DNA from 2 places in the Bacillus sp. z26 genome. Region 2 is predicted to be linked to the other one. Evidence: riboswitches for the same ligand, from Rfam matches in the RefSeq annotation. Region 2 holds a riboswitch; the other holds the start of a gene.
What was found. A riboswitch is a leader RNA that binds a small molecule or an ion and turns the genes downstream of it on or off. The one in region 2 is predicted to bind thiamine pyrophosphate.
Positions count from the first base shown of each region.

Region 1 (12,524 bases), 110 kb from region 2:
AGGCGATATAAAGGCCGGGTTGTTTATTTTTTGCCAGCTGTTCAAATTTTTCATAAAAATTTTGTGGAGACACCTGTGATGTTTTAGGTGATTTTCCTGATCGCATGGCATCGTAGACTACTTTTGGTTTGATGGTAACTTGATCATCATATTCATTGTCATCAAGATGTACTTTTAATGGAAAAAGAATGATGTTGTTATCCTGGAAGTATTCTAATGGCAAATCACTTGCACTATCGGCCAAAATTTGTACACTCATATAGACACCTACTTTTTTAAAATTTTCTTAGTTTAATTATAAGTCTACAATCTTTTTTAGAAAACAAAATTGTTCACACACCTATCTTATCATGGGGAATTTATTTGTAGTTGTCAACATAAGGAGGAGCTAAAATTGGTTTGGAATGAAACAAAAAAAGTACTTGCTGTTGTGATTGGAGCTTTATTAAATGCAATTGCAATGAACTATTTCTTAATTCCCGCGAACATATTTGCGAGTGGGTTTACGGGTACAGCACAAATTATTTCTGCAGCATTGGACATGTTTACGAATATCAATGTATCAACGGGGGTATTATTACTTGCTCTTAATATTCCAATTGCTGTTCTAGCCTGGTTTAAGGTTGGGCGTTCATTTACAATGTACAGTTTTATAGCAGTTCTATTAATGTCTTTATTCTTGGAAATTTTACCTGTGCAATCCTATTCCGATGATATTATTCTAAATGCTGTATTCGGTGGTGTAATTGGAGCAGCCGGTATTGGAATCACCTTACGATTTGGTGCATCCACGGGTGGTATGGATATTGTGGCAATGATTCTTTCAAGGATCAATGATAAGCCAATTGGTATTTACTTTTTAATGCTGAATGGAGCTATTGTGGCAATAGCTGGTCTTATGTATTCAGAAGAACAGGCACTTTATACCATGATTTCCTTATATGTATCTACGAGAGTGATTGATGCTATTCATACAACACATATAAAAGTTACGGCTATGATTGTAACGAGACACGCCGATGAATTGAAACAGGCCATTCATTCCAAGTTGGTACGCGGAATTACGATGATTCCTGCTGTCGGAGCCTTTACTGGTGAAGATAAAAATATGCTGATGATTGTAATCAGCCGTTATGAACTTTATGATTTGCAGAGTATTATTCAGGAAGTCGACCCACATGCCTTTACGAATATCGTTCAATCTACCGGTGTTATCGGTTCTTTCCGTAAAGATTAAAAAAAGAGCACAAGACCTTAGTCTTGTGCTCTTTTTCATTAGTTTGAATGCTTTTCTAGGGAATCCAGTATATCCTGCATGGTATGCAATTGAGCCTGCTCAGCCAGAGTAGAGTTTGCAAATGCAGAAGAAAGCTCATTGCGTGCTTTGGTAATTAATTCTTGCTGATTAGAGCCTTTTATCTGGGCTAATTCTACTGCTTTCTGAGCACGGTTAAATAATTCATTACGCATTACAGTCCTCCACAGGTAGAATTTTCTGCTGCTTCCGCCTCTTCCATAGTTGTCCGATATGGGAATCGCTCACTATGTTTGGAAACAGCGGTCTTACCCTGTTGGACAAAGCGCTTTGATTTATTCCTTTTTCCCATGGAAAAACCTCCCGCATTCAAGTTGTGACTCTAAAACGAGTCGTTTTTATCATAACCAACAGGAGATATTGTTAGTCACGCAGACTTAATATTGAATTTTTCTTCAAGAAAGACGGCTATTCCATCCTCTTCATTCGATAACGTAATATGATTAGCTACCGTTTTCAGCTGTTCGATGCCATTACCCATAGCGACGCCAGTGCCAACATAATCAAGCATTTCTAAATCATTATCTTCATCGCCAAATGCGATAATATTCTTTCTGGATATCCCTAAATCTTTTGCGACCAAATCAACACCAACGGCTTTACTCATCCCACTTTTTACGATTTCTATAACATGCCATGGATCTGCCCAGCGCCTGTGATCAATAACTTCAGCATGGACATCTGAAAGATGTTTTCTGATCTCGGCAACATCATTTTCATCGGAATGTATGAGCATGGATGTAGGGGCCGACTGTAAAAATTGGCGGAGATCTCCTGTAGTTACACTAGGGCTTCCGAGTTGAAAAATATCGATTAATTTTTCATCATGGTAATGGAAATACACATCATCTTTTACTTCGGCGATTATATTGTGGAAACGATAATCATTCAAAGCTTCCACGATCTCTTTGGCAACTTTAATATCAAGCGGTGAATGATGCATGCCCCAGTCTGAATGCAGGGGATGATGGATAAAGGCACCATTGAAATTTACAATCGGTGTCTTAAATTGCATTTCACGATAGTATGGTTCGCTGGAACGGTAAGGTCTGCCCGTTGCAATCATGACTTCATGGCCATTATTTTGTAATGTTTGCAATACGTTTTTAGTACGAGGAGAGATGGTTTTATCATCTTTCAACAAAGTTCCATCTAAATCAAGTACAATTAAATGTTTATCTGTCATATGGCTCTCCTTCTAAATTAAGTTTATTCTAGAATTATAAGTTAAATTAATTCCATTTAGAATCTTCTTTTATATATCATAACAAGTATAAAGGTTTATTGGTATTGTTTGGTTTGTAAAATATATGTAAAGAATGGGGAATAACAATGATACAAGTAGAAAAAGTATATGTAGAACACATTCCCATGCTTATTGTAGGTAAGCAGGATATGAATAATGTCCCTATTCCTGGATTTATATTTCTTCATGGGTTCACCAGCGCCAAAGAACATAATTTACACTATGCTTACCTCCTGGCAGAAAAAGGTTTCAGAGTATTTTTGCCCGAGGCGTCCTTGCACGGGGAACGTGAAGATGGGGATACACAGAATTTATCTAGGTCATTTTGGAAAATTGTCATAACTTCCATAAAAGAACTTCATATAATTAAAAAATATATCACTGAACATGGATTAGCGATTTATGATTGTATAGGCCTTGGCGGGACATCTATGGGCGCAATCACGACGCTTGGTGCGTTAACTCAATATGATTGGATTCGTGTTGGAGTAAGTATGATGGGGAATCCGGCCTATAGAAAGTTTGCAGAGTACCAAGTGAATGAATTTGAGAAACAGGGAATTGATTTGGGATTTACGGAAGAAGAGAAATGGAAAGTATTCAGTTCTCTTGAAAAATTTGATTTATCCCTGCAACCTGAAAAATTAAGAAATCGGCCACTTTTCATCTGGCATGGGGAAATGGATCCGGTCGTACCTATTGCAGGTAGTCGTGCATTTATTGATAAACACCAAGAAAAAGTAGAAACAGGGATGATTACTTATATATCTGAAAAAAATGCCGGACACGCTGTAACAAGAAAAGGGTTGTTAGAGGCTGTAAACTGGATAGAAGAGAAGCTTGTATAAGGAATAAGAATGGTCAGATTGCCCAAAGTTTGGTAGGATTGAAGCATGAATGTAATGGAAGGAGAATGAATATGGACCAAGACATGAAAGATAGTATTATGAGTGCATTAGAAGAAGTTTTAGACCCAGAATTGGGTATTGATATAGTAAACCTAGGGTTAATCTATGATGTGGACATGACTGAAGAAGGTGACGTCACAGTTAAAATGACTTTAACAGCTATGGGCTGTCCTTTGGCTGGTACCATTGTCGATCAGGTACGGTATGCATTAAAAGAACTGCCGGAAGTGAAAAATGTAGATGTGGATATTGTTTGGACACCGGCATGGACAAAGGATCGTATGTCCCGCTATGCAAAAATTGCCTTGGGCATCCGATAATTGAGAAAAGAATTTTCAGGAGAGAGCTGTTTTATGGGCTCTCTTCTTTTATGCAGTGGTAATGAGGAAACGGGGAACTTTAAAAAAGGCGATTGAATCAAAATCCATATTAGCAAATGGCATAAAGTAATTAGCATACTGGATTGAAAATAGCTTTTATTTCTGATAAAGTAAAAATAATCAAATTATTTGCGGGGGGACTCATTATACGAGTTGAGAAGGTTAAAACCTGACCCTTTGAACCTGTCAGTTAACACTGGCGTAGGGAGCAATTAGTACATAGGCCTATTGGATATGTGCGAAAAGCTCTTCAGGTTTTTAGAAGAGCTTTTTTTGTTTCCAATTAAATAGTTTTGATTGCGGGGGGACTCATGAATGCGAGTTGAGAAGGTAAAACCTGACCCTTTGAACCTGTACAGTTAATACTGACGTAGGGAGCAATATCATCAGTTGATATGAGACCCTTTTTTAGTATGTGAAATACCCACACTATTAAAGGGTCTTTTTCCATACGTCCACCAAAAAATGGAGGGCTGAAAATGGCATTTTGCAACGAAGTGCGAAGAGAGGAGTATGTTTGCTGGAAAGGGAGGTTTGATTATCCATTCATATTAAAGCTCGCCGATGGAACATTGCCAATAGAGAGTTTGAACTATTATGTGCGCCATGCCCATGAACAAAAGCAAAACAAGTTAATAGAACTTTTCCATAAAAGCTTTTTGTACGAGTGGATTTTTGGAGAAATGGTGATGTCTAAACAAAGTTGGATTCCGGAGGGGTTAAGATAATGCTTAAACAAATTAGGAATAGGAAGCCACTTATTCATTGTATGACTAATTATGTGGTAGCACCTTTACAGGCAAACGGCCTATTGGCAGTTGGAGCAGCTCCTATTATGGCTGATGAAGAAAATGAAATAGAGGAAATTGTCAGTAAAGCAGATGCTTTACTCCTTAATATTGGAACACTCAATAAACGGACAAAAGAAGCTATGCTGACAGCCGGAAAGGCAGCAAATATCCATGGTATTCCAGTTGTACTTGATCCGGTTGGCGTGGGAGCGAGTACATTTCGTAAAGAAAGTGTTCAGGAATTCTTGGAAGAAATTGATTTTACTTTGATTCGTTGCAATGTAGGGGAGCTTGCCACCATTGCTTGTGTCGACTGGACACAAAAGGGAGTAGATGGTGGATCGGGTGAGATGGATCTTAAAAAGGAATCAAAGAAAATCGCCAATTTATATAACTGCTTTGTGATTGTATCTGGAGAGAAAGATGTTTTAACGGATGGATCCATATGCACCATGGTAGAAGGAGGCCATATCAACATGACACAGATTACCGGTACAGGGTGCTTGTTAAGTGCTATTTCTGCTGCTGCATTGACAATCAAGGAGGTAAATCTTGTCCATTTGCAGGAACTTTTACATGAATATAAACTTATCGGCAGTTTGGCCGGTAAACAATCTAACTATGTAGGTGATTTCCAGACAGTTATTTTAAATGAATTGAATCGGTTATCCAGAGGGGAGGACTTGATATGAAAGTAGTTATGACGATTGCTGGTTCTGATAGTGGTGGTGGAGCAGGAATCCAGGCTGATTTAAAGACTTTTCAGGAGTTAAAAGTATTTGGGACATCAGCCATTACGTCTTTAACAGCGCAGAATACAAACGGAGTACATGAAATCTATCCTGTTGATCCTTTGTTTGTTCGGAAGCAAATTGAAGTACTTGTTGAAGATTTTAATGTAGCAGCGATTAAAACAGGTATGTTATATTCTGAGGAAATTATTGAGGAAGTATACCACGTACTAAAGGATCTCGACATCCCACTTATTATTGACCCGGTTATGGTTGCAAAAGGCGGAGCGAGTCTATTGCATGAAAAGGCAGTTCACAGCCTGCGTAAAAAGTTATTCTCTATCTCTACTATGATTACGCCCAATATACCGGAAGCGGAAGTACTGAGTGGAATAGACATCGTAACTGCAGATGATAGAAAAAAGGCAGCAGAAATCATGATGAGCTATGGAGCAGAATGCGTGGTCATTAAAGGCGGCCATATAGATAATCAACAGGTTGCTGAGGATACAGTCTATTTGGTGGGTGGAGAGACATTCAGTTTGCAATCGGAAAGAGTACACACAAAAAATACGCATGGAACAGGATGTACCTTTTCTGCAGCGATTACGGCTTTTCTTGCAAATGAATATTCGACCCTTGGAGCAATTTTAGAGGCGAAAAAATTCATCCAAATGGGAATCAAATATGATTTGCAATTGGGACATGGGCATGGGCCGACGAATCATTTTGCCTATAATCAGTATGAAAAATGTGAGGTGATTCTAAATTGAATCGACATCTCCTTCGTATTTATTTTGTAATGGGTTCACAAAATATCTTAAACAATCCATTAGAAGTGCTTGAAGAAGCATTAAAAGGGGGAATCACTGCTTTTCAATTTCGGGAAAAGGGTGAGGGAGCATTCTCAGGAACTAAATATCTGGAATTTGCAAAAAACTGCCAGCGCCTTTGTAAACAATATGATGTACCGTTTATTGTAAATGATGATCTCGAATTATCGATTGCTCTTAATGCGGATGGTATTCATATCGGACAGGATGATCTACCGGTACAAAAAGTTAGGAAAATGATGGGGAACAAATGGGTTGGCGTATCTGTACACACTATGGCTGAAGTGGAAGAAGCCATTAAATATCGAACCGATTATGTAGGAATAGGACCTATATTTCCTACAAATTCGAAAAGTGACGCCAAGAAACCTAGCGGGACCAGATTTTTAAGAGAAGTGGCAGATCTTTATCCAGAACTGCCGATTGTAGGGATAGGCGGCATAACACCGGACAATACACGCGAAGTGTTAGAAGCAGGTGCAGATGGAATTGCCGTTGTTTCTGCCATCTCATTAAGTGAACATCCAACTAAGGCAGTTGAACTGTTTAAGCTTGAGATGACAAAAAATGTAAAAGCATGAAACGGATGCAATGCCTATGGGAATGATAAAAAAGGAAAGAGAAGTTCTCTTTGTCATTACACATACAGGAGGAACATCATGCATCGTTATGACGTAGCACAATTAAATGAAGATTAAATCAAATGAGTATCAGGATGAACTAAGTGAGCAATTAGATAAAGATATTATTTTAATTGCTTATCATGATGAGGTAACCAAATAATTTCGTATGAAAAGGCGATCACTGTTATAAACAGCTGTTCGTCTTTTTTCATATGAGCGATACCGGATTGTGATTATTTGGTAAAACATTAGGAGTTGGGTTAAGGTTAGAATAGACATTTTGTCTCTCTTTAGATGAACTAAACATACGAGCATTAGACATATAGATTAATTAATGGGGATGAAACAAGTGATGATTGAAAAGATTAGCAGTTGTACAGAACTCACTGACAAACATTGGGAGCTATTATTGAAAGCAGATCCTTCTAAACAGCAGATAGATGAGTATAGTAAAACAGGCTGGATTTTTGAACTCTGCCTGAATGGGAATGTGGCAGGAATCATAATAATCCGTCCAAATACACCAGACCGGGTTGAAATTAAGAACCTATCAATCGATGAAAAATGGCAGGGAAGAGGATACGCGAAAACCCTGATTGAATATGGCTGTTCTTTTTCAGTATCTAAAGGGTATCGCATTGCAGAAATTGGAACCGGGAACTCTAGTCTCAATCAACTGGCTTTATATCAAAAAGCAGGCTTTAGAATAATGGGGATCGACCATGATTATTTTAGTCGGAATTACCCTGAGCCCATATATGAAAACGGAATATTATGCAGGGATATGATCCGCTTGGAAAGAAAACTATAGTCATACTAAAGATTGCGGGATTAAGTCAATTGTAAATGAATACTAGTAGAGATAATTGTCTTTAAGTTATGAGAATGTTAGGATGACTATGAGAATAATGTTAAATTTTAGCAGACTTATATTCGGATGGGAGAGAAATATATGCTTCAAAATATTGGAATACCAGGGCTTATTCTGATTTTAGTACTCGCACTAATGATTTTTGGACCATCAAAGCTTCCGGAAATAGGGAGAGCATTCGGAAAAACATTAAGAGAGTTTAAAACTGCGACAAAAGGTATGATTGAAGATGATGATAAAAAGAATGAAAAGATAGAAATTGACAAAACAAAAACTCTTTAATTCTATAAGAGTTTCTGATTGTAGACAAAAGGAATTCAGAAGGATGTTATAGAGTCCATATTCTGAATTCCTTCTTTATTTTTTGAATATTGTTGAGGGTTTCTTACGCATACGTTAAGCCCTTATCAATGGTTTTCTTTAGGTCCTTTAATGATTAAAAAAGAGAGAATTGCTATCTGATACCGAGGAAATCCATATATCAAGCATCAGCACTATTCTTTAATAATTAATCCTAATAAGGAGGCAAATTGAATAGCCTGGTGTGTTGATACTTTACATCCATTTAAATCATTTATGGAAATCATAAGTGAGTCAAAATTAGAAGAACTAATATCGATTCCTTTTAATGATGTTTGTTCAAAGTTTGCTCCATTCAGGTTACATAAATTAAATTCTATTTTTTTAAGTTTACAGTCATAAAAATCTGCGTTTTCTAATGAAACCTCATTGAATATTACTTTTTCAAGCTTTGAATATCCAAATGTAGATAAGTTTAATATCGAATTCTCGAATTTCACATTACGAATAGAAGACTCAGGAAAATTACATCCCAGTAATTTGCAGTTAATAAATTCTACTCTATGAATGGAAGAATTACTTAAGTTAACATTGGATAAATCGCAATTTTCAAAACAGACATCTACCAATTCAATATGACTAAAATCGGTATTAGAAAACCGACAATTAGTAATCACTGAATTATATAGGCGTGCTCGATCAACAACTTCATTTGTAAAATCAGAGTTGGAGATTATACACATTTCTAGTATGGGATCTTCCTCATGAAAAATATCAGAAAAGTTCCTTTCGGTTAACTCTAACGATATTTTTGGTGTATCAATTTTCATAACCTTCCCACTTTCTAACCTTCATTTTTTATCTAAAAACAATTATATAGCATTTTAACAAAACCTTTTCATATATCGAATGAAAGAACTGTCCTTTTAGAGTGAGGCTTTAGTATATCACGAAGTATGAAGCAAATTATTAAAAGTCCAGTGCTATAAGGATCCTCTATGTAGTGATCAAATTAGAGTATCTTTTATTTTGTTGTTAAATAAAGGTTGGAAAGATCATTAAAACTATACATAAATGGTAGGTGGTTAATCATAATTTTGGTGAATAGCGGCTTTTGCAACCATAACAGGTAAGGATTAATAATATATGAATGATTGGCACTTGCTCTACCTATTACTCATTTAATCATGGAAGCTAATGATTTTAACGATGTTGATTAGGGATAAAGACCAATTTTTAGAATTTAAATAAAAATACATTTAATTTTATAAATATACATACTATAATAGATAGATATTACAGAATATACAATCAATAAGCGGGGTGGAAACATGGATGTCTCTGTTGTAGGGGCTACAGGATATAGCGGAATGGAATTGATACGTTTACTTTCGAATCATCCAACTTTCTGTTTAACGGCTGTATATTCATCGTCGAGTGTTGGAAATAGCCTTGATTCTGAGAATAGGCAATATTATGGACTTCTCCCACATATTTTAAATGAAGTAGAACCCGGGCTCATTGCAAAACAAAGTGAGCTTGTATTTTTAGCTTTGCCCAGCGGTATTTCAAAGGAGCTTATCCCGGAATTATCTGAATATGACGTGAAAATTATAGATCTATCCGGCGATTTCAGGTTGAAAAGTGGCGAAATGTATAAAAAGTGGTATAAAGAGACACCTGCACCTAGTCATTTATTAGACAAAAGCGTGTATGGGCTCTCTGAATGGAACAGGGATAAGATTCGTGAGAGTCGTTTGATTGCAAATCCCGGTTGTTACCCTACTGCTGTTTTGTTAGGATTGGGACCACTTTTATCGAGTGAATTAATTGAATCATCTGACATTATTATCGATGCAAAATCAGGTGTATCAGGAGCAGGTAAAAAGAGTAATGATTCAACCCATTTTTCTCATGTAAATGAAAATCTATCAATCTATAAAGTTCATCAGCATCAGCATATTCCAGAGATTGAGCAACAATTAACAGAATGGGATTCTGCGCTCACTCCGATTATGTTTACTACACATCTCACCCCTATGACACGCGGAATTATGGTAACGATGCATGCAAAAGTAAAGCCTGATGTTACAGCTGATCATATCAACAATGCTTTCCTTGAATCTTATCAAAATGAATACTTTCTCCGATATCGAGGTGAAAATTGCTTTTCTTCCACAAAGGAAGTCTATGGCTCAAACTTTTGTGATATCAGTTTCCGATTAGATGAAAGAACCGGAAGAGTTACGGTGGTTTCTGTGATTGATAATCTAGTTAAGGGAGCTGCTGGTCAGGCAATTCAGAATGCAAATATCATGATGGGGCTAGAAGAAACAGAAGGGTTAGGTTTTTATCCAGTCTATCCATAAGAGACAAAGGGAGTGGAGATCACTAATGAATGTACTTATGAATGAAGAGATCAAGGCAGTAAAAGGAGGAATTCTTACACCGCAAGGGTATCAGGCAGAAGGAATCCATGCAGGTTTGCGATATTCACGTAATGACTTGGCCATTTTATATTCGACTGTTCCGGCGAATGCTGCGGCAGTATATACATTAAACACGTATCAGGCAGCTCCAATCCTGGTAACAAAAGAAAGCTTAAAATTTGACGGGAAACTTCAGGCAATTGTAGTAAATAGTGCTTGTGCCAATGCATGTACAGGAAGTCGTGGATTAAAAGATGCCTATCTGATGCGTTCACAAGTCGCGGAAAAATTAGATTTACCACCATCCTACGTGGGTGTTGCCTCTACCGGAGTAATTGGTGAATTCTTGGAAATCGATAAAATATGCGATGGAATAGCCAAACTGAATTTGACAGACCATGGGACAGGGGCCGACCATTTTGAAGAAGCCATTTTGACAACAGATACAAGGACAAAGAGTTGTGCTTTTCAAACTGTAATCGATGGGGTTGTTGTCTCAATGGGTGGAGCGGCAAAGGGTTCAGGCATGATACATCCCAATATGGCTACGATGCTGGGCTTTATTACAACAGATGCGAATGTGGATAAAAGCGCCTTGCATCGAGCATTAAGAAAGGTCACGAATGTATCTTTTAATCAAATTACTGTAGATGGTGATACATCAACTAATGATATGGTCGTTGTGATGGCGAATGGAATGGCAAATAATCAAATGCTCTCAGAAAAGCATCCGGAGTGGAACCGTTTTGTCGATCTGTTAAAAGTGGTCTCTGAATCTTTGGCTAAACAAATTGCTCGTGATGGTGAGGGGGCTACTAAACTTGTGGAGGTGCTCGTAACAGGGGCAGAAACAGATCAAGAGGCTCAAGCCCTTGCTAAAACTGTTATTGGCTCAAATTTAGTTAAAACCGCCGTATATGGTGCAGATGCCAATTGGGGACGGATTATAGGGGCGATGGGGAGAAGCAATATTCCTTTTAACCAGGAGCGGGTTAGCATCTTTTTTGGACATGTGGAAGTTCTTCATTTTGGAGCACCAATTCTTTTTGATGAGGAACAAGCACGTGACTATTTACTTGGTGATGAAGTTCAAATCAAGATTCAATTGACAGATGGACTTGGTACAGGGACTGCATGGGGATGTGACCTCACATATGATTATGTAAAAATTAATGCAAGCTATCGAACATAAGGGGAGATGTGTTGATGAAGGTAATCGTTGTCAAATGCGGTGGCAGTATTATTGATCAATTAACCGATGATTTCTTTGATAGCTTAACAGAATTAGAGATTCGTGGATATTCTTTTGTATTTGTTCATGGAGGCGGTCCTGATATTAATGACATGCTCGCGAAATTCGAGATCCCTGTCCAGTTTGAAAATGGATTAAGAAAAACATCCGTGAAGACTCTTGAGATTGCAGAACTTGTCCTTGCAGGCAAGACCAATAGGCAGCTAGTGCATAAGTTACAATCCAGGGGATTTCAAACAGTCGGTATAAACGGGTCAGACGGATTCATTTTAGAAGCAGATTATATTAATAAAGAAGAGCTTGGGGAGGTTGGGACCATCACAAAGGTGAACATCCATTTTTTGGAGAGTCTATTATCAAATGGAATGTATCCTGTGCTTACCCCAATCTCAATGTCTAGAGAAGGCAAAAAGCTTAATGTGAATGCAGATTCCGCTGCAGGAGCAGTCGCAGCGGCATTGCAGGCTGAAATGTGCATATTTGTAACGGATGTTATAGGCATACAAAATGGCAATCAAATCCTTAGACATATAACGGAATATGAGATTACCGAAATGATTGATCAAGGCATGATATATGGAGGAATGATTCCGAAAGTGCAGGCTGCTTTAACTGCTAAAAGGCACGGTGCGTCAATGATATTAATTACAAGCGGTGTATCCGGATTTTTCTCCAATAATAAGTGGTCGGGTACATTCCTTGGAGCTGAAGAGAGGGTGATGTAATGTCTGCTCTATTACCAGTTTATAAAAAATGGGATATTACCCCGATAAAAGCGGAAGGTTCGTGGATTGAAGCTGAGGGGAAAAAGAAGTATCTTGATTTTACTTCCGGCATTGGGGTGG
Region 1 covers NZ_JBZFQM010000002.1:793,078-805,601, reverse strand. The annotation lists gene AC4G3K_RS09095 (DegV family protein) at 1-259, opposite strand, end outside; gene AC4G3K_RS09090 (YitT family protein) at 395-1,237, shown strand; gene AC4G3K_RS09085 (DUF3813 domain-containing protein) at 1,276-1,470, opposite strand; gene AC4G3K_RS09080 (hypothetical protein) at 1,470-1,607, opposite strand; gene AC4G3K_RS09075 (Cof-type HAD-IIB family hydrolase) at 1,683-2,501, opposite strand; gene AC4G3K_RS09070 (prolyl oligopeptidase family serine peptidase) at 2,648-3,409, shown strand; gene AC4G3K_RS09065 (metal-sulfur cluster assembly factor) at 3,481-3,789, shown strand; TPP riboswitch at 3,973-4,074, shown strand; TPP riboswitch at 4,141-4,243, shown strand; gene AC4G3K_RS09060 (hypothetical protein) at 4,329-4,577, shown strand; gene thiM (hydroxyethylthiazole kinase) at 4,577-5,332, shown strand; gene thiD (bifunctional hydroxymethylpyrimidine kinase/phosphomethylpyrimidine kinase) at 5,329-6,144, shown strand; gene thiE (thiamine phosphate synthase) at 6,141-6,785, shown strand; gene AC4G3K_RS09040 (GNAT family N-acetyltransferase) at 7,180-7,638, shown strand; gene AC4G3K_RS09035 (twin-arginine translocase TatA/TatE family subunit) at 7,780-7,980, shown strand; gene AC4G3K_RS09030 (pentapeptide repeat-containing protein) at 8,193-8,828, opposite strand; gene argC (N-acetyl-gamma-glutamyl-phosphate reductase) at 9,330-10,367, shown strand; gene argJ (bifunctional ornithine acetyltransferase/N-acetylglutamate synthase) at 10,393-11,619, shown strand; gene argB (acetylglutamate kinase) at 11,634-12,404, shown strand; gene argD (acetylornithine transaminase) at 12,404-12,524, shown strand, end outside.
Region 1: linked by a shared signal. The riboswitch ahead of AC4G3K_RS09060 (hypothetical protein) and the one ahead of thiT (energy-coupled thiamine transporter ThiT) in region 2 are both predicted to bind thiamine pyrophosphate.

Region 2 (12,524 bases):
TTTTAATCCCAATTTATTCGTTACTTGTATTTTCTCCAAAATGAAAAATGGGACTATCTTTTTTTCAGTAATTTAGTAAAATTTAAAGAGTGGAATTATTTTCATAGATAACATAAATATAGTGCTATATACATATACTTTCGATATGAAATATATTTATTTGTATATGTCAAATAAAATGCTCATATTCAGGTTTGAGGGTTGACGGCATGGGTATATGTGTATCGATTAGTATAAAATAGAGGTGGAGACTGTGTGGGTGGATATCGTATCTAAATTCAAAGTGCAGGGAGTAATCATTGAAAAGACAAAATCGCGTAATGAAATATTTACGAATGTGTTTATTTCAGGTCCCTTTGTTCTGGGTAATGAAATAATGGCTGAAAATACATCAGAGTACAAGAAGCAAGTAGATTTAAAAAATCATTAATTATAATATATATATAACTTGATAAACGGCAAGCTGTTTTCCGAAAAGACGTATATATTGCGTCTTTTTTTTTTGGATGAGTTGTTGAAAATGGAAAATGTTCGTTATATATATATAAAGAGAACTAAGAAAAAATATCCCATGAAATACGATACTTATTATTATTTCCTACATCGTTCTTAGATCCAATTTAGCTCAAATTAAGACTCAGTAACACCATAAATCCCTCCTGTAATTCTTTCCATTGTCATCTTAGGAATAATCTACTATTATTATATTATAATAATAAAAAATGCATCTGATTAGTTAGATGTACTTTTGATAAATCCTCCTTATTAGGGAGGATTATTAAATTGATAATATAAAAAATTGAAGGAGGGCATCTATGAACCTTACAATTAGAATTATATTAGGATTATTTATTGGTGCGATTGTAGGATTAGCTCTTAATATTTTTTCACCTCAATTATTTGAAATCTTAAATACTGTAGCATTTTCACCAATTGGCAATCTGTTTATTAATGCCATCACAATGTTAGTAGTCCCGATTGTACTCATTTCAATCACTTTGGGTACAGCAGGTTTGGGTGATCCTAAAAAACTCGGCAGGATTGGTGGTAAAACAATTCTTTATTTCCTGTCTACAACTGCATTTGCCATCACAATTGGTATATTCCTTGCCTTAGTCATTAAACCAGGGAATGGAGGTAATTTTGATATTGCCTCGGCTGAATATACAGCCACTACAGCCCCCTCTTTTTCTGAAACTCTCATTAATATCATTCCAAAGAATCCAATTCAGGCGATGGCTGAAGGAAATATGCTCCAAGTAATTGTAATGTCTATTTTCTTTGGGATTGCCATTACGGCTCTTGGTGAGAAAACAAAGGGTATTATTAACCTCTTGGAGCAAGGTAATGAGGTACTGATGTATTTAGTTAACCTTATTATGAAAGCAGCACCGTATGCGACTTTTGCCTTGATAGCAACTGCTATTGGCAATCAGGGTCTCCCAGCTATTAGAAATATGGGTCTTTATATGATCGTCGTTCTATTGGCATTGCTGATTCATACCATTTTCACATATGGGGGAGCCATTGCAATATTTGCGAGACGTAATCCAATTGAATTTTTCAAGAAGTTTTTCCCAGCTATGACAGTAGGTTTTAGTACTTCATCGAGCAGTGCAACTTTGCCGGTAGCTATGGAGCTTACACAAAAAGAGTTAAAAGTACCAAAAAGCATCAGCAGTTTTGTACAGCCACTTGGTGCTACCATTAATATGGATGGAACAGCTATCATGCAAGGGGTTGCCACTGTATTTATTGCCCAAGCCTATGGCGTGGAACTTACGATGACGCAATTAATTACCGTAATATTAACAGCTGTTCTTGCAAGTATTGGAACAGCGGGAGTACCAGGTGTGGGATTAATCATGCTGACCATGGTTCTTGGACAGGTTGGCCTTCCGGTTGAAGGTGTAGGATTGATCTTGGGTATTGATCGTTTACTTGATATGACTAGAACAGCAGTTAATATTACAGGAGATGCATCCTGTGCCCTTATCATTGCTGAATCTGAAAAGAAACGTGAAGAAAGGGAAAATGAAGCATCAGAAATAGAAGTAGAAGAAATGACTGCCTAATTAGTTTAGTTTTGAAAAGTAAATGCTTGCTTATAGATGGCAAAATTAGTACGATGTAAGAAATGAATAGTATTCCACAAGGGGAGCCAGTGGCTGAGAGTGAACGAATGAGTTCTGACCCTTTGAACCTGTTAGTTAACACTAGCGTAGGAATGTGGCTGAATGAATGTAAATGTAAGCAATGCGAGCCATTTTGTGCGCGCATTGCTTTTTTGTATTTTGTTTATGCCCGATCAAGACTTGAGATGACTATTCAAAACTCTTGATAGAAAGGGGAAGTACAATGAGAAACAACCGATTATTATTTATGGTGGAGATTTCTGTTTTTTCTGCTTTGGCATTTATCTTTGATTTATTGGCCAGTGTTCTGTCTTTCAGTTTATGGCCGCAGGGAGGAAGCGTGTCAATTGCTATGGTACCTGTTTTTTTAATGGCGTATCGCTGGGGTGTCAAAGGGGGTGTAACAACTGGATTACTGCTTGGTCTATTGCAAATATTATCAGGAACTGCTTATATCATGCACCCTATTCAAGGGCTCCTTGATTATATTGTTGCCTATACGGTAGTTGGCTTAGCAGGACTTGTGTTTAAGTATGTTGAAAGAGAAGGAATTAGAAAGAAGGACTTGAAAACTTCTGGTATGGTCCTAATGGGAATCTTACTCGGTAGTACTCTGCGTTTTATCGCTCATTTTATTGCCGGAATCGTGTTCTTTGGTTCTGGTTCGGCCGATGGCCAATCGGTCGCTGTATTTTCGTTACTGTATAATTTATCCTACATGTTGCCAAGTGTGATTGTTAGCGGATTTATTATGATGCTTTTATTTGCTGCCGCACCGCGAGTCATCCTCAGAAAGCCCGCACATCATTCATAAATGAATAAATCACTATATCTGGACTCTCAACATCATTGAGAGCCTTTTTGTGTTTCGCTTATACCTACTGTGTACTATTTCTCTATTCTTAATGAATTATTATTTTTAGTATAGACTGGTTCTTTTGACCTTTACTTTTATTCTAAGTAGGTTTTTAGGAAGAAGAACAAGGGAATATAAAAAAATTAGTAAATATATACATTATAGTACCTCTTTTCCATTTATTTCTATTATAATAGTAGTAGTGAACATTGATTGTGGAGAGTATAAAATATTAATTTATAGATGGGAAGAGGGATGTTTATGAGTAAGGATGAGATTATTCGTCTAATATCTGAACGTATGAGATTAATCCGTGTGGAGGTTGATTATACACAAGACAAGATGGCTGAAATAATAGGAATTTCCAAAAAAACATTGGTGCAGATCGAAAAGGAACGCAATGAAGCAAGCTGGACAACTGTTGTGGCTGTCGTTTCATTGTTTCGTGAAACCTTAACTGTGCAGACATTATTTGGCGGGGATCCACTCGAAGTTATTGAAACGGTTTCAAGAGAAAGAATTGATTACAGAAAAGAAAAAATGCTTGGCGGCAAGGTATGGTGGAAAGATATTCTGCTTGAAGGAGGGTATGTTCTGCAGCAAAATATGATAAGTGAACACTACCGGATTCTGGACGAGGATCAATACCGGATTTATAGCTCATTAAATGAAAACGATGTCCATAGTAAATTTAAAGAATTAGTCAATAAAGTTCTGCAATCATAATGTTTGGAATAAGAGAGATTCCTGCGGTACATATGAATGAAGTTTTCCTGGAATGTCTCTTTTAATTTAAGGAGTTTTCGATTTGAGAAGGCAAATGGATGACCTCCTGTTTCTTTGCAGAAAAGCAGGAGGTCATATTAGTAGGATCAGGTACATTTAGTCTTTATTTAGCGACTAAAACAGGGCAATTGGAATTACTTATAATTTTTTCGGAAATACTTCCAAGGAATAATTTACGAAGGCCGGAACTGCTGCTGTTGCCGACAATAATTAAATCGGCACCTTCTTTCTCTGCGTATTGGAGAATCATATCATCCGTGTCCCCTTCGAGTACAACAAAATGTGAATGAATCAAATTATTATCTTCAAGACTGTTTACATATCTTTCAATTTCCTCAAGCTGAGTACTCGTAGATGTGCTGTTGTTTATTAGATGACTCTTTTCTGATAAGATGGTTTGACCCTGGCTGGAGTCTGCATAGAATGGTGCATTGCTGGAAGTGACAAATGTTTCATCTGGAATAGAGGCCTCATTAGTTTCCTCATAAACATATACAACTGACAACAATGAGTTTTCATTACTCTTACAAAGATCTAGTCCCATTGATAAACCTAATTTTGCCGAATCTGAGCCATCAAACGCCACTAATATATGTTTGAACATATAGATTCAGTCCCTTCCATTTTTTTCTCTCCTTTATTATTTATCCTAAATCAGATGGATGGAAACATATTACATGTATCTCTGTATCAATCTGCCTATAAGATGCTGTTCTGTAGCAATAAGTGTAAAGTATCAAATGACCTGATTTTACTTAATTTGCTGGAGAAAACGATTATATTGTACGATATCTCTAAACTAATCGATAATTAGATAAATATGACAAAAGACCAGTGGTCATACCGGTAAATTTCCTGTATTCTTGTGTTATAGAAAAAAGAGGTGATGTGGATGTTCAAAGATAAACAACCCCAAGGTATTCACCCTATTATAAAAAAATGCTTAACTCATTTGGATGTTTTGGGAGCAGATGTTAAAGTAAAGCAAATTGTTTATATGTATATGGAGATATTGCATAAGGAAATTGAAGCCTCGAATAATGAGTTTATTAAATGAAAATAGAGTGAAGGTAAACAACTGTCTATCAGTTGTTTTTTTATTTTTTGTGTATAATATGTAAAAATACATATAAATTTAATTGATTATAAGTGGAGGGAAATAAGGATGCGTCAAAAGTATTTTAAAAAAGCACTGGGTATATTCGACCATTCTCGTCTATTACAGATTCTTCTGCTTGGAATATCTTTTGTAGGTCTTATCATAAGTGTATTTTTTTATATACTTTTTAATCAGGAAGTAGATTTGTCTCATTTAAAAACTGAACTTATGCAGCCAACTATTATTTATGACATGAATGGAGAAGAGGCAAGTAAAATTTCAGCAAATAAAACGGAAGGTGTTTCAATCGATAAAATTCCGCAACATGTTATTGATGCAGTGATTTCGATAGAAGACCGACGTTTTTATGAACACACTGGGATTGATTATAAAGGAATTATTCGGGCTGCATACAAAAATTTCACAGCAGGCTCAGTCGTACAGGGTGGAAGTACCATTACGCAGCAACTGGCAAAAATAACGTTGCTAACTCCTGAACAAACGTTAAAAAGAAAGCTGAAAGAAGTTGCAATTGCCAGCCAGATTGAACGTGAATACACAAAAGATGAAATCATGGAAATGTATTTAAATCAAATTTATTTTGGTCATGGAGCCTGGGGAATTCAGAATGCCAGCAAAGTATATTTTGGTAAAGAAGTTGAAAAAATTAATTTATCAGAGGCTGCTTTGCTGGCCGGTTTAATACACGCACCCTCTTCTTTAGATCCATATAAAAATTATGATGCCGCTAAAAACAGACAGAAGGTCGTGCTCAAGCAAATGAAAAATAGCGGTTTTATTACGGATGAAGAAAGAGAATCAGCAGTTAATACTGAAATTAAATTGACAGAATTAAGCGACCCGTTAAAAGGCATGTATCCATACTATGTAGACCAAGTGATTGCGGAAGCCAGTAAAGAATATGGAATTGTCCAGGATGAGTTATTAACGGGCGGGTACAAAATCTATACTGAATTAGATACAAGTATGCAGGGAGCGATCGAAAAGGTCTATCAACAAGATGATTTATTCGCCAAAGGTTCAAATACAAATGAGCTTGTGCAGAGCGGTGCAGTTTTACTTGATCCCAAGACAGGGGGCGTGAGGGCACTGGTGGGGGGAAGAGGGGAGCATGTTTTTCTTGGATACAACAGGGCAACCCAATTAAAGGCCCAGCCAGGTTCAGTTATGAAGCCGCTTGCGGTATATGCGCCTGCTCTTGAAAAGGGATATAAACCCGCAGATTTAATTATAGATGAGGAAATGAAATTTGCCGGAGATTATAACCCAAAGAATTATAATGACCAGTATGAGGGGGAGATCCCTATGTTTGAGGCTGTCTATAAATCTAAAAATATCCCTGCTGTTTGGCTTTTAAATGAAATAGGTATTCAAACTGGAATAGATTATGCAGAGAAGTTTGGCATTAAGTTAAAAAAGGAGGATCGAAATCTTGGTCTGGCTTTAGGAGGTTTACATGAAGGTGTATCTCCTTTAGAAATCGCCTCTGCTTATTCTGTTTTTGCAAATGAAGGAATACGTCAGGAATCGCATCTTATCCAAAAGATTGAAGATGCCAATGGACAAGAAGTAGATGAATTTAAAGGAAAAGAAACAAAGGTTACGACAAAAGAAGTAGCAGAAAATATGACAGCGATGCTTAAGGGTGTCGTAGAGCATGAAGATGGAACCGGAACAAATGCAAAAGTACAGAATAGAGATATAGCCGGTAAAACAGGTTCAACTCAGGTAAATGGAGTGTCAGCGCAAAATGCGGTAAAAGATGAATGGTTTGTCGGCTATTCTCCTAACCTCGTTGGTGCAGTGTGGATGGGATATGACAGAACGACAGTTAATCAGTATCTTTTAAAAGATAAAACAAGAGGTGCAAATATTGTTTTTAAAGAAATTATGACAGGTGCATTGCAAAATATGGAACGTGAAACTTTTGATGTCCCAACCATTAATGATATGGAGAAGGAAGCAGAAAAGAATCGTTTTAAAAACTATTGGATTGAGCAAAAGGAAAAAATCAATAAGAGTTTTGAGGATTGGCTCAATCGCTGGAAGAATTAAGCGTGGGATGTTCCTCAGATAAAATATGGATCCGGATTATCAGTTAAGTGAAAATGAAAAAAGCACATTTGAAATCGTAAATGTTACGGTTTCAAATGTGCTTTTCTGTATTTTGGATTAAGACATTGATGGAGTTAACTCAGTACTCTCTTCCAGACAGATATTTTCGATATGATCGATTGCAGCTTGTGCATTTTCCCCTTTAACAAGAACCTTGATATGAGCATCTTGACCTAATGTTAAGAAAAATGCTGTTAATGAAGAAATATTTCTAACATCAATTTCCTGGCCATTTTTCTCCAGATTTATTGATCCATCATAGTTTTTGGCATATTGTGCAATACACATTAATTGTGGTAGTGTAATTTGTTTGTCAATAGAAAGTTCAGTAGAACCCATTTCATATTTTTCCATTTATCTCACCTTTTCATCTGTGTTTATGAAGGATATATATACTATTTACCCGATGCTATATCAGTTAAACAAAAAATAGATAGTGTGGGGATATTATGGTGAACTGGAATAATCTCGGTATAGTTTTCAACATGAGATATTTTTATTTTCTATTTATGTAGATAAGAGGTTAATTATCTGTTTTAACTTGATAATTGTATACATAATAGATGGGTTTGTCACGCTTGGTATAGCTATTGTCATGACTTTGGTTTTTTTATTAGACATGCGCTTTGGAATACAGGAGTCTTTTAAGAATAAAATTTAAGCGCTATCATTTGACCGTTTGCCATAATAGAGAGTATGTTCTTAATAGTGAGATAATTTTAAATAGGGGATGATGAAGGTGGAATATCGGATTGAAAAAGATACAATGGGAGAAGTACGTGTTCCAGCTGATCGTTATTGGGGAGCTCAAACAGAACGCAGCCGTAATAACTTTAAGATTGGACAAGAATTAATGCCGATTGAGATTGTATATGCCTTTGCAGAACTGAAAAAAGCGGCGGCATATTCCAATTATGAATTAGGTAATTTAGCTGAAGAAAAAAAGAATGCCATATCATATGTTTGTGATGAGATTATTGAAGGAAATTTAGATAATCATTTTCCTCTTAAAGTATGGCAAACTGGGTCCGGTACTCAAAGTAATATGAATATTAATGAAGTGGTGGCACGTAAAGGGAATGAATGGTTGAAAGAAAATGGGTCTGAAGCAACCTTGCATCCAAATGATGATGTAAATATGTCGCAAAGTTCTAATGATACATATCCTACTGCCCTGCATATTGCTGCCTATGAGGCAATTCATAAAAATGTACTACCTGAAATAACTGCTTTTATAAAAGTGCTTCAAGAAAAAGAACAGGAATTCATGGACATTGTTAAGATTGGACGTACCCATTTGCAGGATGCTACTCCATTAACACTTGGCCAGGAAATAAGCGGTTGGAGATATAGCTTTGAACGTTCTGAACAGATGATTAGAGAAAGCTCAGAGAAATTACTGAGCCTGGCGATCGGTGGTACAGCTGTTGGAACGGGTATTAATGCACATATGGAATTTGGCGATAAAACAGCGGGTTATCTTTCTGAACAGACTGGCTATAGCTTCAGTTCTTCACCAAATAAATTTCATGCACTAACCAGCCATGATGAAATCGTTTATGCACACGGGGCATTAAAAGCACTGGCTATGGATGCCATGAAGGTTGCCAATGATATTCGCTGGTTGGCAAGCGGCCCTCGCAGTGGAATTGGAGAGCTTACGATCCCGGCCAATGAACCTGGAAGCTCTATTATGCCTGGTAAGGTAAACCCGACACAAAGTGAAGCTTTAACAATGGTTGCAGTACAAGTATTTGGAAATGATGCAGCTATTGGATTTGCAGCCAGCCAGGGTAATTTTGAATTGAATGTGTTCAAACCTGTCATTGCGTATAACTTCCTGCAATCAGCCAGATTATTGTCAGATGCTCTTAAATCTTTCAGGGTTAATTGCTTGGTAGGACTTGAGGCGAATATAAAAAGTATTCAAAAGAATGTAGAATCCTCACTTATGCTCGTAACAGCATTGAATCCGCATATTGGATATGAGAAAGCAGCTGAAATTGCCAAGCTTGCTTTTAAAGATAATAGTACATTAAAAGAAGCAGCCTTAAAATCAGGTTATTTAACATCGGATGAATTTGATCAATGGGTGAATCCGAAAGATATGGTCAAACAGAAATCTTAAATAACGAAAAGTAACCCCCTTCCGGAATATACGGAAGGGGGTTTTGTCCATTAAATTATGAAGTTTTAATTAAGATTGAGATTTACCGCTGATTTGTTGTTCGCCCATACGAACCAGTCTTTTGGTAATTTCTCCTCCAACAGATCCGTTCGCACGCGCTGTTGTATCAGCACCCAGTTGTACCCCGAATTCGTTAGAAATTTCGTATTTCATTTGATTGATTGCTTCTGCTGCTCCTGGAGCAACCAATTCATTAGATGAATTGCTGTTTGATCTATTTTGATTCATGTATAAGCTCCTCCATAAAAATTAATTTTAGTTTGGTTGGGTCAGTCGGATTTGAACCGACTAGTAGGAGATTATCGTGTGGAATCCCCAAAGCCCTTTAACGGCTTGACCCAAGGTTATAAGTTTTCGTCTTTCTAGTAGCTAGTATGGAAAGGTTCATTTTAATTTATACACAGATATAATTAGAAAAAATTGGGGGACTGACATTGTGTAAACAGGTAAATATTAATTGACCTAGATAAACATAAAAAATCTGATTAAGTGAAACGCTAATGGAAAGACGAAGTTAGGGGCGGGTTGTATGGAATGTCCTTTATGCAATGGTCTAACCTCCATCGTATATCCATGTATAGCATGTCATAATAATATGGATGATTTTGGAAAGGTTATGGATTACTACGATGATTACAGTGCATATCTGGAAACGTATATACAGAAGGAAATAGATGGTGACCCTCAATCGGTGAACCAGTCTATATGCAGACATCTTTTGTCTTGCAGCCAATGTGGAAAAGATAAAGTAATATCGATTCATGAAATGGATATTTAGGGTCTTTTTAGAGGTCTGGTAAAAAGGAAAGGGCAGTACCGTATCTGAAAAGAAACAAAAAAGCCAAATCCATAAAGGAAATTGGCTTCATTTAACTCAAATATTAAGGGCGAATTCTAACCTCAGTGTCTTTATCAAAGAAGTGAGCTTTGTTCATATCAAGTCCTAATTTCAAGGTATCCATTGGTTTGATATCAGTACGGGAATCAATGCGTGCTACGATGGATTGGCCTTCAATTTGTGTATAGAGCATTGTTTCAGCACCCATGAGTTCTGCTACTTCAATTTGGCAGGTAACTGTTGAACCTGGAGAAGCATCTATGAATATAGGTTCATCATTAATATCCTCTGGACGAATACCAAGTACTACTTCTTTGCCTATATAGCCTTTTTGACGAAGATAGCTTAATTTACCTTCAGGAACAGCAATGCGTGTACTGCCAGTTACAAAATAGCCATCTTCTAAAGAACCAGAAAGAAAGTTCATAGCAGGAGATCCGATAAATCCACCTACAAAGATGTTCTCGGGTTTTTCGTAAACATCTTTAGGTGCACCAACTTGATGAATTAAGCCATCTTTCATAACAACAAGGCGAGTAGCCATCGTCATTGCTTCAGTTTGGTCATGCGTCACATAAATGGTAGTAGTATTCAATCTTTGGTGGAGCTTAGCAATCTCGGCGCGCATTTGTACACGCAATTTAGCATCAAGATTTGACAAAGGTTCATCCATAAGGAATACTTTAGCATCACGAACAATGGCACGGCCCAATGCAACACGTTGACGTTGACCACCGGATAGGGCTTTTGGTTTACGATTTAAATATTCTTCAAGTCCAAGAATACGCGCAGCATCCTTCACACGGCGATCGATTTCAGCTTTATCAAATTTACGTAGCTTTAATCCAAAAGCCATATTATCATACACACTCATATGTGGATACAGGGCATAGTTCTGGAAAACCATTGCAATATCACGGTCTTTTGGCGGTACATCATTTACTCGTTTATCATCAATATAAAAATCACCTTTAGATATTTCCTCTAATCCGGCGATCATACGTAAGGTCGTGGATTTACCACATCCAGAAGGGCCTACGAACACGATAAACTCTTTGTCCTGTATGTGTAAATTGAAATCGGTAACTGCAGTTACTTTATTGTCATAAACTTTATAAATATGTTCTAATTTTAGCTCAGCCATCTTTATAATGTCCTCCTTAAAAAACCATTTAATAATGAAACCCTTTTCACAATTTATTTTACTAGTCTAATAGTTAAAAATATATGTTCATGTTGCACAAATAAATCGATTAGGACATGGGCGGGTTGCACTTAATGATAATTTGTTTGCTCCAGTAAGCGGATGGCCAGATAGGCACATAAGCTATCTTCAAATTTGCGGACATCCAGATTAGTGATTTCATAAAATTTAGCAAGCCGATAATTCAGACTGTTTCGATGGAGAAATAGCTGTTTGGCGGCAACGGTCGCATTAGCGTTGGCCTCAATATAAATTTTAATAGTACGGAGCAAATCTTTTTCGTTTTCTAACGTGCCGAGCAAATTTTTAGCAAGCGTAATACATAAAGCTTGATTTTTACCTATTAATAAAAGGTTTAGAAATGCGGAAGAAAACGTGATGACTTTGTCTTTTGTATTATAGAGACATATTGTTTTAAAACATGTATCTTCGGAATCGAAATTTGTCATTATGTCCTCGGTAAGAGGATAATTATTTCCGATAAATAAGCGGATATATGCATATAAATCACTCTCAAGAGTATGAATGATAGCGTTGAAATCTTGATTTGTAAGCATGACTGATTTGGTATTTTCGATGATGACGCCGCTATAGGGGTCTTTCCAACATATAACGGGGGCATGAAAGAAACCATTTATAGCGTCGGAAAAGTCTGCAATATTGATATCACTGTTTGGCAGATGATAATGGATAAATCGGTAAGAGCTATCATCTATTTTATGTAATGGTTCAGAGTCTTGCTGATATAAAAGGCTATGCCACTGAACTTGCTGGGCTGATTTATTCAACTGTTCAGTATGAAGATAAAAAGGCTTCATAAAAGCATTTAATATGGCTATTTGATCAGACGTTACAGACCTTTTGGGAATACCAATATATTCATTCGGATTTTCTATATACCAATAATAAGACGGATCCTCCAGTGGATTTGGAACACGGATTGCGTCGGGAAAGAGTTTAAGTAAGTCAGTGTTCATAATAATCCTCCATATATCCTATATCATAGTCTATTGATTATCATATATATGATAAAGCATTAATTCGTGTACTCGGGATTCTAATTCTCTCTTCGTTTCGTCCTCGATGATGGTGTTAACCCAGGTAATGGAACCGTCTTTATGGTAAATTCCTTTACACCTTTTTTTTTCATAGTAAAAGGAAAACTTCCAACCAGGTATTTTTTCTGTTTCATATAATGATTTCCAATCAAAATGACTAATCATAGATACACCTCAAATTCTAAATTGATAGAAATAATAATTATTATACCGTTTTAAATACA
Region 2 covers NZ_JBZFQM010000002.1:900,124-912,647, reverse strand. The annotation lists gene AC4G3K_RS09655 (hypothetical protein) at 260-430, shown strand; gene AC4G3K_RS09650 (dicarboxylate/amino acid:cation symporter) at 816-2,075, shown strand; TPP riboswitch at 2,145-2,245, shown strand; gene thiT (energy-coupled thiamine transporter ThiT) at 2,359-2,949, shown strand; gene AC4G3K_RS09640 (helix-turn-helix domain-containing protein) at 3,253-3,717, shown strand; gene AC4G3K_RS09635 (universal stress protein) at 3,881-4,381, opposite strand; gene AC4G3K_RS09630 (hypothetical protein) at 4,670-4,834, shown strand; gene AC4G3K_RS09625 (transglycosylase domain-containing protein) at 4,943-6,952, shown strand; gene AC4G3K_RS09620 (HPr family phosphocarrier protein) at 7,070-7,366, opposite strand; gene fumC (class II fumarate hydratase) at 7,752-9,140, shown strand; gene AC4G3K_RS09610 (alpha/beta-type small acid-soluble spore protein) at 9,210-9,428, opposite strand; gene AC4G3K_RS09605 (hypothetical protein) at 9,730-9,978, shown strand; gene AC4G3K_RS09600 (ABC transporter ATP-binding protein) at 10,082-11,182, opposite strand; gene AC4G3K_RS09595 (PucR family transcriptional regulator) at 11,314-12,219, opposite strand; gene AC4G3K_RS09590 (YheE family protein) at 12,250-12,465, opposite strand.